2 linked regions of the Spiractinospora alimapuensis genome follow. The protein of the gene in region 2 interacts with the protein of the main gene of each other region in a pairwise test. Links are inferred from orthologs where the notes say so. Each region holds a gene or a part of one and is shown on either strand. Other genes may lie near its edges. The genes, in order: J4H86_RS10610 and ctaD.

Region 1 (7,004 bases), 1.1 Mb from region 2 along the record:
CCTGGGCGGCCGCCTGGATACCGAACGCCTGACGACCCATGTAGATGGTGTTCAGGTACTGCTCGAGGATCCACTCCTTGTCCTGCTGCTGGTCCACCTTCAGCGCGATGACGATCTCCTGCAGCTTGCGGTCGATCGTCTGTTCCTGACTGAGGCCCTCGTAGTAGTTGCGCACCATCTGCTGCGTGATGGTGGACCCGCCCTGCATCTCCTCGGCTCCGGTGAAGCGGCTGGTCAGAGTGACCCACAGCGCACGACCCGTACCGCGGATGGACACACCGGGCTCGGTCCAGAAACCGTGGTCCTCCGCCGCCAGTACGGCGTCCTGTACGTGCTTGGGCACGTCGTCGAGGTCGACGGGCTGACGGTCGGTGCCCCGTTCCAGGAACTCCGTCTCGCCGTCGCTGTAGTAGAAGGTCGACCCCTGGTCCGTCGCGCCCTCCTGGGTGGCGTCGGGGACCTCGATCAACGCGTAGGCCGCGCCGAACGCGCCGAGGCCCAACAGGACGACCGCGAACACGGTGATCAGGCCGGCCCGGGTCAGCCGGAACCACAGGGGCCGCTTCTTCTTCGGTCGTTTCTTCTTCTTCGCCGCCGACTTCTTCTTGGTCGCGGAGGACCCCGATTGGAGCGCGCCCGCGGCGTGCGGCGCCACCTCCTGCGGACCGGACGGGCCGTTCGGGCCGTCCCCGCCTGGGGGAATGATCGCCGGGGGGCCACCCGGGCCGCCGGCCGGTGGTTCTCCGCCGGCGCCGTACCCCGCCGCCATTCCGGGACTCAGCGCACTGAACGTTCCCGTCGCTCCCGCACCGGTGGGGTCACCGAAGTCGGGGACCGCGGGGGCGCGGTGGGACTCGAACGGGTCGCCGCCGGACGTCTCGTCGTCGCCGGAGTAGGCCTGACCGTGGTTGTCGGCCCCGCTGACCTCGGCGTGGTCCGACGTGTCGCCGCCGGACGCGAAGGGACCGCTCGCCGCGGCCGAGGGCCCGAACGGATCGTCGTAGCCGGGCGGCGTCGTGAACGCCGACGGTGTCTCCGCCCCGAACCGCTCGGGGGGGTCGGCGTAGTCCGACCGCTCGGAGTACCCGGCGCTCTCGAAGCCGTGACCCTCGGAGGAGTGGGGGCGGTCCGAGGCCGCGTACGGCTCGTCGTAAGGGTCGCGCGTGGGGGCGTCGGGGTAGGAGAACGGCGGCTCCGTGGATTCCGCGCCGCGGTCGGGCGGGGTGAAGACGCTGGTGGACGGGCCGACGTCGGTGCCCCGATCCTCGGAGTCAGCCCACGACGGCGTGGCGTCGGACTCGAACTCCTCCACCACGGAGAACGGTTCCGTCCCCGGCCGTACGTCCTGGTCGGGGAGGTCGGCGGGGTCCGGGATGTCGTTGGCGCCGGTGTCGGTGGCGTAGTCCTCATCGCCGCCACCCGTGGACACCGCGGAGAAGTCGGGATCGGCGTCCGCGGTCGCGGCGTCGTCGTCGAGGGGACGTCCGTTCTCGTCCAGACGTAACCCGTAGTGTTCCGCGAGGTTGCGGGCCACCCGGTCCCGGAAGAAACTCCCGCTGTCGTGGAAGGCGCCGCCCCCCAGGGAGGGCTCGGCCGCGTCGGAGTCGTCGGCGAACGGTGTGGCGTCACCGCTGTCGGGGCTGGACGCGCTGTCGGTGTGGGGGGTGTCGAACGCACCGACGTCGGTGTCCGCGGGGCCCGCGTCCTCCGACGCGTCGTCGGCGAGCTCCGGCTCGTCGGCGTCGTTCACGTGGTCGGCTGACGCCGTGGACCCATCGCTCGGCCCGGACTCCGGTGAGTCCGCACCCGAGGGTATGCCGGATCGCGACTCGTCGGCGCCGGTGTCGGCACCGCTGGTCTGGTCGTCGTCAGCGGACGGGTGGGTTGGTTTTGTGCCGTCGCTGTCGTGCATCTCGCTCAGTTCCTCAGCCCCCAGAAGCCGGGACTCCCCCTATGAAGTCTCGTGAATGCTTCGTCTCATAGCGACGCGCGTGCGGCCGGAACGGACTCACCGTGGAGATCTCAGTACCGTTACGACACCGTGGGGGGACCCTAAACGACACTTCCCGAACACGATACCGCTTCCCGACGTCACCCCGAGCGGAGCATATCCGGCCCGGGTGACATCACGACTCACGGCAGTCGTTCGAGGACGCGCAGCGAACCTGTGGCACTTGTCTCCCGGAAAGCGCCGCTGGCCAGGGCGCGACAGTACACGTTGTACGGAGGGCGCCCTCCGTCGGCGGGGTCGGGGAAGACGTCGTGCAGCACCAGGGCGCCGCCCGGTGCGATGTGGGGACTCCACCCCTCGTAGTCGGTCTGGGCCGCCGTCTCGGAGTGACCGCCGTCGACGAACACCATCCCCAGCGGCGTTCCCCACAGTGCCGCGACGTCGGCGGAGGCCCCCACGACCGTGACGATCGTGTCCTCCATGCCCGCCCGGACCACCGTTCGTCGGAACGCGCCGAGCGTGTCGAGCCGGTCGATCTCGGGGTCCACCAGGGACGGGTCGTGGTACTCCCACCCCGGCTGGTGCTCCTCCGAGCCCCGGTGGTGGTCCACCGTGACGACCTTGACGCCGGCGAGGCGGGCCGCGTGCCCCAGGTACAACGTGGACTTCCCGCAGTAGGTACCGATCTCCACGATGGGCCCGACCACGGAGTACTTGGACGCCGCGTCGAACAGGGCGCGCCCTTCGTCCTCGGGCATGAAGCCACGCGTCGCGTTGACCACGTCACGCAGTGCGCGCGGCAGGACGTCGGTGGGCTCGCCATCGCGGCGGCCGACATCGGCCACGAATTCGCCGCCGGGGTTCACAGGGTCGCGCCCAGGCGGCGCACCGCTTCGTCCAGTACCTCGTCGCGCTTGCAGAACGCGAACCGGACGAGGTGCCGGCCCTCCTCCGTGTTGTCGTAGAGGACCTGTGCGGGCACACAGGCGACGCGGCTGCGTCGCGGAAGGTCGCGGGCGGCCTCGATCCCGTCGCGGTAGCCCAGGGGACGGATGTCGGCCATGACGAAGTAGGTCCCCGAGCTCCGCTGCACGGTGAAGCCGGCGTCGGCCAGACCCGCGGAGAGGCGGTCGCGTTTGTCGGCGAGCGCGCTGTTCTGGGCTTTGATCCAGTCCGCCTCGCCGGTCAGTCCTTCGGCGAGGGCGAGCTGCAGCGCGCCGTTGGCGCTGAAGGTGAGGAACTGGTTCACGGTGCGCACCGCGCGCAGCAGCGGCGACGGCCCCATGACCCATCCGGTCTTCCAACCGGTGACCGCGAAGGTCTTGCCCGCCGAGGAGATGGAGAGCGTCCGTTCGGCCATGCCGGAAAGCGTGGCGAGCGGAACATGGGGCTCATCGTCGTAGGTGAGGTACTCGTACACCTCGTCGGTCACCGCGATGACGTCGTGCCGTTGGCACAGCTCCGCGACCAGGGACAGTTCCTCGCGGGTGAACACTGTCCCGGTGGGGTTGTGCGGAGAGTTGAGCAGCACCATCCGAGTGCGCGGCCCGAAGGTGGACCGCAGCTCGTCGGGGTCGAAGGTGAACCGGCCGGTGGCGTCGGGGCGCAGGGCGACGGGCCGGCGCACGCCGCCGGCCAGCGAGATCACCGCCGGGTAGGAGTCGTACATCGGCTCGAAGACGACGACCTCGTCCCCGGGCTCGACCAGGCCGAGCACGCTGGCGGCGATTCCGGCGGTCGCGCCCACCGTCACGTAGATCTCCGTGGCGGGGTCGAGGCGCTGGCCGTACCGGGCGGCGCGTTCGGCAGCGACCGACGCGCGCAGCTCAAGGTGGCCGTCGCCCGGCGGGTACTGGTTCACCCCGTCGGTGAGGTGCCGGGCCGCGGCCTCGCGCAGCGCCTTCGGTCCGTCGGTGTCGGGGAACCCCTGGCCGAGGTTGATGGACTCGGTGGCCACGGCCAACTGCGTCATCTCGGCGAAGATGCTCTCGCCGTAGGCGCGCATCCGCGCTACTCGTAGGTCATCCACAGCACGAGCATAGGTGGACGGGTGTCGCGGCTCACGACGCGGGCGAGGGAGTGTGGACCGATCCCCGCTCACCGCCGGGTCCACTCACCCGGGGCAACCACCCCGGTGGCCGACGCCACCGACGTCGAGGGCGGCACTAAGGGGTCGCCCGTCGCGGACGCGGGAGGCCGTGCAGGGCTCGGCTGATGAGGCGTCGCTGTTCCTCGGAACACCGCTCGATGAACCGCGTCATCGCGGTGCTGGGGTCGTCGCTTCCGTCCAGGACCTCCAGCATGAGCCGCGCCGTGTGGTCGCCGCGGTCCTCCTGTGGCCAGTACCGCCAGGCCCGTCCCGACTTCTCCCGGTGCAGCATCCCCTTGTGGAACAGGATGTTGGTGACCGTCATCACCGTCGTGTAGGCGACCTCGCGGTCGTAGAACATGCTCGCGCGGATGTCCCGAACAATGAGCGGTTGCTCGGCACGCCACAGCGCGTCCATGATCGCGAACTCGAGTTCGCCGAATCCCTGCTGAACCACTCCGTGTCCACCTCCGCGGCGCCATCGTAGGAAGGCGGCATCGACTGCGAGGAATTTCACCGACATGCGTACCGTTTGGCGTCGCACACACCCGAATCAGCGGCCTGGGGCACCTGTGGCCGTGGTTTCGTCGGCCCCGTGGCCGGGAGGGGCCACCGATACGGCGCCCGCGCACCGACCGCGTCACCGCGCGTGGACCGGTGCGCGCGGCCGCCCGACACCCCGGCCGTCGGCACGAACTCCGACGTTCTCACTGGTGAAGGCTAGTTCGCCCCCCAGGACGACTTCTGCGGGGCCCGGCACTGGGTCCGGCCGGCGGAACCCCCGTGCCCCGCCCGCCGGACCCAGCCGTCCTGCCGGGCCCCGCACATTCACTGCGACGCGGCGAAACCCCCCACGGTTCCCGTTCTCCGCGAAGAACATCGGGGTGAACGAGCGGAGAGTCACCACCCCAGGCTGGGCACACTCGTGACAAAACTCGGTAACCTGTGGCCGGGAGACCGTCCACCGGTTCCACCGGCCAATGTCGCGTCACGGTGGCGTGGGGTGCGGCCGTCTCCGCAACCATCAGCAGCACGCGAGCACCGGAAGTGGGCGATCACCGCCGTGTCGTCTGAGTCGTCGCAACCCCCCACGGATTTTGGACCGAATGAGTGGCTGGTCGAGGAGCTGTACCGCAGGTACCTCGACGATCCGAACTCAGTAGATAAGGCCTGGTGGAACTTCTTCGCCGACTACAAGTCGAGCAGCGCCACCGGGGCGTCGTCGGCCAGCGCCGCCACGACTCCCGCGGCACCTCGGGCCGCGGCGGGCTCGTCGAGTCGCCCCAAGGCCGAGGCCACAGAGCAGGAGGCCGGGGAGCAGGACGACCTGCTCGCCGTCACCACCGAACGCATGCGCGGCACACCCGCCCGCACCGCGACGAACATGGAGGCCAGTCTCGGCCTGCCCATGGCCACCAGTGTTCGCTCGCTGCCGGTGAAGCTGCTGTTCGACAACCGCATCGTCATCAACAACCACCTCAAGCGGGCGCGCGGCGGGAAGATCTCCTTCACGCACATCATCGGTTACGCGATGGTGAAGGCGCTGAGCACCGTACCGGCGATGAACTCCGCCTACGCCGAGGTGGACGGTAAGCCGGGGCTGGCCACGCCCAAGCACGTCAACCTGGGCCTCGCCATCGACATCCCCAAGTCCGACGGCACCCGTCAGCTCCTCGTGCCCAACATCAAGGGCGCGGAGGCGCTGGACTTCAAGGAGTTCTGGACCGCCTACGAGGAGGTCGTGCGCAAGGCCCGCGCCGGCAAGCTCGCGGTCTCCGACTTCCAGGGCACCACGATCAGCCTCACCAACCCTGGTGGCATCGGTACGGTGCACTCGATTCCCCGGTTCATGCAGGGGCAGGGCGCGATCCTCGGTGTGGGCTCGATGGAGTACCCGGCCGAGTTCCAGGGCGCCGCCCCGGAGACCCTGAACCAACTGGCCGTCAGCAAGATCATGACGCTGACCTCCACCTACGACCACCGGATCATCCAAGGTGCGCAGTCGGGTGAGTTCCTGCGGCGTATCCACCAGCTCCTGCTGGGCGAGGACGGTTTCTACGACGAGATCTTCCGCTCCCTGCGCCTGCCCTACGAGCCGGTGCGCTGGGTCCAGGACATCTCCATCAACCGCGACACCGAGTTGGACAAGGCGAGCCGGGTCCAGGAGCTGATCCACGCCTACCGGGTCCGGGGCCACCTCATGGCCGACACCGACCCGCTGGAGTACAAGCAGCGCCGTCACCCGGACCTCGACGTCCTGGAACACGGACTCACCCTGTGGGACCTGGAGCGCGAGTTCCCCACGGGTGGATTCGGCGGCAAGCCCGTCATGCGGCTGCGCGACATCCTGGGTGTCCTCCGCGACACCTACTGCCGCACCGTGGGCATCGAGTACATGCACATCCAGAGCCCGGAGGAGCGGGAGTGGATCCAGGAGCGCATCGAGCGCCGTGGCCACGACACCGTCTCCCGGGACGAGCAGCTCCACATCCTGCGCCGCCTCAACAGCGCCGAGGCCTTCGAGACGTTCCTGCAGACCAAGTACGTCGGGCAGAAGCGCTTCTCGTTGGAGGGCGGAGAGTCCCTGATCCCCCTGTTGGACGGGGTGATCTCCGAGGCCGCCCGCAGCTCCCTGGACGAGGTCGTCATGGGGATGGCCCACCGGGGCCGCCTCAACGTGCTGGCCAACATCTGCGGCAAGTCCTACGCGCAGATCTTCGGTGAGTTCGAGGGCAACATCGACCCGCGCAGTTCGCACGGGTCGGGTGACGTCAAGTACCACCTGGGCACCGACGGCGTGTTCGAGACCCCGACCGGGGAGAAGATCAACGTCACGCTCGCTGCCAACCCCAGCCACCTCGAGGCCGTGAACCCCGTGGCCGAGGGCATCGCCCGCGCCAAGCAGGACCTGTTGGACAAGGGCCAGCACGGCTTCACCGTGCTGCCGGTCCTGATCCACGGCGA
Region 2 (7,104 bases):
GGAGTCCTCGCCCACCGGCGGGGCGTCGGGCGTGCCGGCCTCTCCGGTGTTCTGGGCCTCACCGAGCGGGCTGTTCTCCATCCACTCGTCCCAGGAACGCTGCCAGTACGCCCACCCGTTGTCCCACTCGGCCTCGCGGTCGGTGCCCGACTTCACCACCGGGTCGCCCATGAGGGAGTTCTCGTAGAACCACAGCGCGTCCTCAGTGAGCATGTTGGTGCACCCGTTGCTGTTGTTCCGGACGCCGTGGTCGTTGTGGTAGTCCGCCGCGTGGGTGAACTCGCCACTGTTGGAGATGCGCACCGCGTACTTCACGTCGAGCCGGTAGTAGCCGGGGGAACCCTCGGGGATCCCGACCGTGGCGGAGTCCATGGTGAGGTCGGTGTACTTCTCCATGGTGAGCTGGGTTCCGCTCATGGTGGTGTCGAACTCGCGGTTGGCCGCCCCGTTGGAGACCGGGAAGGTCTTCTCCACCTCGCCGTCGACCGACACGATCATCTCGTGGTCGGGGACGTGCATCTCCGTGATCTGCTCACGGCCGACGTCGAAGTTGATCTGGTAGTTGCGGTCGGCGTACTGGCCGTCGGCGAACTGCACGCCCGCCAGCCGCACGTTGACGGTGATCTCCTGGTAGGGGTCCCAGTACTCGGCGGGACGCATGACCATCATCTCGTCGCCGACCCAGTTGGCGGCGATCTCGTTCGGCTCCTCCGAGAGGACCTCGACCGCGGACTCGACCTGTTCCTTGTTCTCCACGGGCATGTCGAAGTTGATGATGATCGGCATGCCGACCCCGACCTCCTGCCCGCTGGTCGGGAAGTTGGAGGTGATCTCCAGGCGCTGTCCCTCGGTGGCGGACTCGGTCGAGAACTCCGAGACGTGCTCGGACTCCTCCCCGTCCTCGTTGGCCGCGGTCACCGTCACCGTCAGGTCGGCGCCGGGGGGCAGTGTCCAGTCGGAGACCCACTGGGTCTCCTCCTCGTTGAGCGACCCCGTGACCTCGTCGAGGGTGTGCCCCTCCTCCTCGGCCTCCGCGTCCTCCCCCTCGGCGGCGACCTCTTCCGCGCCGTCGTCCTCCTCCGCCGCGCCACCGGCGACGTCCACCTGAACGTCGGTGATGGTGCCGTCGCTGGCCTCGACCGTCAGGGGGAGGTCGGGACGGACTGACTCGGAGCCGTCCTCGGGTGTCACGGTCACCGAGACGTCAGGGGAGGAATCCCCCGTGTTCGCGGCTTCACTCGCCCCCGAACATCCAGCGCTCAACAGGACGAGCGCGCCGACGACGGCGACGCCGGTCCGCCAACGCAGGGATAGGGATGCGTCGCTCATAACGAGAGGGTCCTCCAGGGTCGCACGGTGGCCCGAAGCTTTACTGTCCTTGTACTAGGACGCGCCGCGCCCCTCTGAGGTTTCCCGCACGGTTCCACCGTTGGGAAAAACCTGTCTCCAGCGTAGCTGTCCGAACACAGAAGGATACCGCGACTGGTACCCGCACCCTGACAACGCTACATCCCCCAGATCACGGGGCAATCTCATTCGTCGTCCCGGTGCGGACTCATTAGCTTCCGACGGCTCCAGCGTCCCGGAATCGTTCGGGACCACCGCGTCCGACGAGTCACCGGACACGGGCGCGTGGGCCGGCACACGAAGAGGTCCGCCCATCCCAGTGGTTCTGGGACGGGCGGACCTCGTGGCGTGAAACCACCGCCGGTCGGGCCAGCACCGTCTAGTGCTGGAACTCCTTGCGGTAGTACTCGAAGACCCAGCCGAGCGCGGTCAGCACTACGGCGACGGCCCCCGTGGCGAACATCCACCAACCGAAGACGATGCCCAGCGCGGCGAAGCTCACCGCCATCGCGACGAACAGCGGCCACCAACTGTGCGGGCTGAAGAACCCGTACTCGCCGGCGTTCTCGGCGATCTCGCCTTCCTTGTCGTCCTCCGGAGCGAGGCCGTGGTGACGCTCACTGCGTCGCGCGGCCTGCCAGATCCAGAACCCCACCATGAAGGAGAAGGGAACCGAGAAGACCAACGCGACGGTGCCGGTCCACTCGATGCCGCCCCCACCCACGCTCGCGGGTTCGGCGAGGATCCAGTAGATGTATACGCCGACGACCAGGATGAGGAAAGCCCCGATGCCACCCCATATGTACGCCTGGCTCTTCATTGCTGCTCCTCGAAACTAACGCGCGCTCGGCGCGGCGGCGCCGGGCGCGGCGGCATGGGGATGGTTGAGGTCGAACGTCGGGCGCTCGGACCGGATCCGCGGCAGTGACACGAAGTTGTGCCGCGGCGGCGGGCAGGACGTCGCCCACTCCAGGGAGCATCCGTAGCCCCACGGGTCGTCCGCCCGCACCATCGGGGCCGTCTTCGCCGTCTTCCAGATGTTGTAGAAGAACAGCAGCGTGGAGGCGCCGAGCACGAACGAGCTCACCGACGAGAACACGTTCAGCTCGGTGAACCCGTCGGAGGGCAGGTAGTCGGCGTAGCGGCGCGGCATACCCGCGGCACCCAGCCAGTGCTGCACCAGGAACGTGCCGTGGAAGCCGAGGAAGAGCAGCCAGAACTGAATCTTGCCGATCCGCTCGTCCAACATCTTGCCCGTGAACTTCGGCCACCAGAAGTAGAACCCGGCGAACATCGCGAACACCACGGTGCCGAACACGACGTAGTGGAAGTGCGCCACCACGAAGTAGCTGTCGGTGACGTGGAAGTCGATCGGCGGGGACGCCAGCAGAACACCGGTGAGACCACCGAACAGGAAGGTCACCAGGAACCCGATGGTGTACAGCATCGGCGTCTCGAAGGTCAGTTGCCCACGCCACATCGTCCCGACCCAGTTGAAGAACTTCACCCCGGTCGGTACCGCGATCAGGAACGACATGAACGAGAAGAACGGGAGGAGCACCGCCCCCGTCGGGAACATGTGGTGCGCCCAGACCGTGACCGAAAGCCCGGTGATGGCCATGGTGGCGGCGACCAGGCTCTTGTACCCGAAGATGGGCTTACGGCTGAACACCGGCAGGATCTCGGTCGCGATACCGAAGAAGGGCAACGCGATGATGTAGACCTCGGGGTGCCCGAAGAACCAGAACAGGTGTTGCCACAGGATGGCGCCACCGTGCTCCGGGTTGAACACCTGGGTGCCCACCATCCGGTCGGCGCCGAGCGCGATCAGCGCCGCGGTCAGCACGGGGAAGGCGATCAGCACGAGGATGCTAGTGAACAGGACGTTCCACGTGAAGATGGACATCCGGAACATGGTCATGCCCGGAGCGCGCATACACACGATGGTGGTGATGAAGTTGACGGTGGCGAGGATCGTGCCCAGACCGGACACGACGAGGCCCATGATCCACAGGTCGCCACCCACGCCGGGCGACCGCACCGCGTCGGACAGGGGCGTGTAGGCGAACCAGCCGAAGCTGGCCGCCCCGCCGGGGGTCAGGAACCCGCTGATGACGATGAGGCCACCGAACAGGAACAGGTAGTACCCGAAGATGTTCATCCGCGGGAACGCCACGTCGGGCGCTCCGATCTGGAGCGGAATGATGATGTTGGCGAAGCCCACGAACAGCGGGGTCGCGAACAGCAGCAGCATGATGGTGCCGTGCATCGTGAACAGTTGGTTGAACTGTTCGTAGCTCATCACCTGCATGCCGGGGAACATCAACTCGGCGCGGATCAGCAGCGCCATGATGCCCGCGATCAGGAAGAAGCAGAACGCGGTCACCAGGTACATGTACCCGATGATCTTGTGGTCGGTGGAGGTCATCCAGTTGACGACGGCCGAGCCCTTGCGGGTCGGCGCCGCTCCTCCCACCGCGCCAGCGCGGGGTTCGCTCACGGTGGTCATGATGTGGCCGCCTCCTCCTCGGCCTGCTCCTGCTCGTCCTGCTCCTGCTGCACGTCGTCCTGTTCGCCCTCGACGACGCCCTCGAGCTCGGCGATGTCCGGAAGGGGGGCGGGGTTGTTCTTCTGCTCCTCGAGCCAGGCCTCGTAGTCCTCGGGGGACATGACCTCGACGGTGAACAGCATCTGCGAGTGCTCGACGCCGCAGAGTTCGGCACAACGGCCCTCGAAGACGGCGTCGCCGTTCTCGACCTCTTCCTCGGGAACATGCACGTCGACCTGGAACTCGTTGGGTTGCCCAGGAATGACGTCCATCTTGAACAGGAACGCCGGGATCCAGAACGAGTGGATGACGTCGGGGGACTCGAGGTTGAAGTGGACGACGCTGTCGTTGGGCACGACCATGTGGGGCGAACCCTCGGGCCCGGGAACACCGGAGACGGCGACGTCGTCGCCCTCGATGTTCTCCTCGCCGTCGTAGGTGAACTGCCAGCTCCACTGGTACGCGAGCACGTCGATGGTGACGTCGGGGTCACGGTCGGTGTCGGTGATGTAGTTCTGGTCGCGCGCGGTGAAGTAGAAGAGCACCGCGATCACCACGATCGGCAGCACGGTGTAGAGCGCCTCGATCGGGAGGTTGTAGCGCACCTGGGGCGGGAGTTGGCTCGAACGTTTGCGGTGGAAGATCACCGACCAGATGATCAACCCCCACACGAGGATGCCCACCGCGAACGCCGCCACCCACGACCCCTGCCAGAGGTCCAGGACGCGCTCGCCCTGCGCGGTAATCGGCTCCGGCACACCAAGGCGCGCGGCCTCTCCCGAACAGCCCGTCAGTGCGAGGCCAAGTACGGCGAGCGCGGCGCCACGTGATGCCCATCGGCGCGAATGCCGATTCCGAAGGGTCGGACTCACGGAATGCCTTCCCAGCGTTGCTGCCCGCGTCCCGCGGGCTGTCGGTTGTCCTAGGTTTTCAGGGGAGACCATATCGCGCCACCGTCCCCACTGGCGGCACGGACTTTGGCCGCCAGCGTGTTGCACGGCACCGGTCCGAGCCAGGAACAGGTCTGCGGTTTTCTCCCCGGCTCGCCGCGACGCCTCCAGGCGCTGTGCGCGGGGTTGTTCCACGTACACCGCGGCGAGCTAAGGCGAGCGTATCGTTGCACTGAGAGCGGCCCGCACCGGGTCCCCTTAGCCGCGTCACCGGGTTCTCTCACCGGAATCCACGGGGGGTGGCCGATGCTGTGGAACGCCCCGCGCGCCGACACGCTCCGCACAGCGGAAGGCCCCGCCCGGACGAACCGGACAGGGCCCTCCAGAATGCCGTGTCAGCGGGAGTAGTACTCAACCACCAGCTGCTCGTTGAACGGCACCGGAACCTGGTCACGCTTGGGTCGGTCGACCACGGCGACGCGGAGTTCCTTGTGGCTGACCGCGAGGTAGCCAGCGATGCGCTCGTCGGCGTGCACGCCTTCGGCGGCCTCGATGAACGGCACCATGGCGCGGGACTTCTCCCGCACCCCGATGACCTGTCCCGGCTTCACCTTGTACGACGGGATGTCCACCTTGCGCCCGTCCACGGTGATGTGACCGTGGTTGACGAACTGACGCGCGGCGTAGATGGAGGGGGCGAGCCCCGCACGCAGCACCACGGTCGCCAGACGCAGTTCGAGCTCAGCGATGAGCTCCTCACCCGTACGTCCCGAGCGCTTGCGGGCGCTCTCGAAGGTACGGGAGAGCTGCTTCTCGGACAGGTCGTAGTACCAGCGCAGCTTCTGCTTCTCCAGTTGCCGCAGGCCGTAGTCACTGTTGGAACGCCGGACGCGGCGGCCGTGCTCACCCGGGGGGTACGGCCGCTTCTCGAAGTACTTGACCGCCTTACGGGTCAAGGGAACACCGGCGCGCCGTGACAACCGCACCTTGGGTCCGGTGTAGCGCATGTGTGGGTCCTCTCAGGTCATGATCGAAGCGTGCGAAACCCCCAGGTAAGGCTTGCCTGGTTCTGGGTGGCACGGCGGTGACGCCGTTCGTTGCCGCGGTTCCGCGTGGCAGTTACAGCATCCCAGCTTAAGCCCTCACAGGTGCCCTTCGACCGCGGCCGCCGACTCCGGGCCGTAGGAGTCGGTCAGACGGCGCAGGAGCGACTCCTTGGTGAGCTCGTATTCCTGCGGTCCGGTGACCTCCAGGGCGTGGACGGCGACCGCGTTACCGACCTCGGCCGCGCGCTCCAGTGACTCGCCCCACGCGAGAGCGGCGAGGAAACCACCACGGAAGGCGTCACCCACCCCGGTGGGGTCGACCTGTTCGCGCACGGCGGCCGAACGCACGTGCACCGGGGGCTCACCCTTGCGCTCGATACGGACGCCCTTCCCACCGAGTGTGGTGATCCGGGTCCCCACGCGGTCCAGGATCTCGTCAGCGCTCCACCCGGTCTTCTGCTGGGCGAGTCCGGCCTCGTACTCGTTGGTGAACATGTAGGTCGCGCCCTCGATGAGCTCCCGGACGTCGGGGCCCTCCATGATGGCGAGCTGCTGGGAGGGGTCGGCCGCGAACGCGATGCCCTTCTCTCGGCACTCCTTGCTGCGCAGCACCATGGCCTGCGGGTCGTCGGCTCCGATGAGCACGAGGTCGAGGCCGCCGGTGTGGTTCACGATGGCGCCGAGGTCGATGTCCCGGGCCTCCGACATCGCCCCGGGGTAGAAGGAGGCGAGCTGGTTCTGGTCGCGGTCGGTCGTGCAAACGAACCGCGCCGTGTGGCGGGTGCTGGACACGAGGACCTGGGAGGTATCCACACCGTGGCGGTCCAGCCAGGCGCGGTACTCCCCGAAGTCGGCGCCGACGGCGCCCACGAGGACGGGGTTGAGGCCGAGACGGCCCAGGGCGTAGGAGATGTTGCAGGCGACGCCACCGCGCCGCATCTCCAGCTCGTCTACCAGGAAGGACAGCGAAATGTTCTCCAGTTGGTCAGCGACGAGCTGCTCGGAGAACTTCCCTCCGAAGGTCATGAGATGGTCGGTAGCGATGGAGGCGGATACCGCGATACGCACTGCGGCGTACTCCTTGTCAAGAGGGGACATGACCCGTCAAGCCTACCGAGGTGGCTTTTCGGCGTCCCGATGAACCCCTTTCGGGGGTCTTCCTACCCACCGCGGCGGCCAGCGCCGTCACCGGCTGACCTGGGCGTCCCGGCCGGACACGATCGGGGGCCCGGCGGTCGACCGCCGGGCCCCCGATCGTGGCTGCTAGTTGAAC

The links.
Region 1: the proteins of ctaD (region 2) and J4H86_RS10610 interact in binary tests that used the Escherichia coli proteins (3 or more experiments, as listed by UniProt). The link is inferred for Spiractinospora alimapuensis from one-to-one orthologs.

Annotation. Positions count from the first base shown.
Region 1 is NZ_CP072467.1:2,332,309-2,339,312, forward strand. The notes cover bases 1,886-4,785. They hold J4H86_RS10610 (pyridoxal phosphate-dependent aminotransferase), read right to left. Parts: upstream 3,957-4,785; coding sequence 2,814-3,956; downstream 1,886-2,813. Other genes in these bases: J4H86_RS10600 (transglycosylase domain-containing protein), read right to left, coding at 1,886-1,912; J4H86_RS10605 (class I SAM-dependent methyltransferase), read right to left, coding at 2,134-2,709; J4H86_RS10615 (BlaI/MecI/CopY family transcriptional regulator), read right to left, coding at 4,117-4,497. Also shown: more of J4H86_RS10600, read right to left, coding at 1-1,885; J4H86_RS10620 (multifunctional oxoglutarate decarboxylase/oxoglutarate dehydrogenase thiamine pyrophosphate-binding subunit/dihydrolipoyllysine-residue succinyltransferase subunit), read left to right, coding at 5,104-7,004. UniProt on the Escherichia coli protein: Shows aminotransferase activity with methionine and histidine as substrates, and to a lesser extent also with phenylalanine.
Region 2 is NZ_CP072467.1:1,203,249-1,210,352, forward strand. The notes cover bases 1,520-4,519. They hold ctaD (aa3-type cytochrome oxidase subunit I), read right to left. Parts: upstream 3,857-4,519; coding sequence 2,183-3,856; downstream 1,520-2,182. Other genes in these bases: J4H86_RS05560 (cytochrome c oxidase subunit 4), read right to left, coding at 1,727-2,167; ctaC (aa3-type cytochrome oxidase subunit II), read right to left, coding at 3,853-4,519. Also shown: J4H86_RS05555 (L,D-transpeptidase), read right to left, coding at 1-1,329; more of ctaC, read right to left, coding at 4,520-4,767; rpsD (30S ribosomal protein S4), read right to left, coding at 5,181-5,792; J4H86_RS05580 (carbohydrate kinase family protein), read right to left, coding at 5,928-6,899; J4H86_RS05585 (HesB/IscA family protein), read right to left, coding at 7,095-7,104. UniProt on the Escherichia coli protein: Cytochrome bo(3) ubiquinol oxidase is the terminal enzyme in the aerobic respiratory chain of E.coli that predominates when cells are grown at high aeration.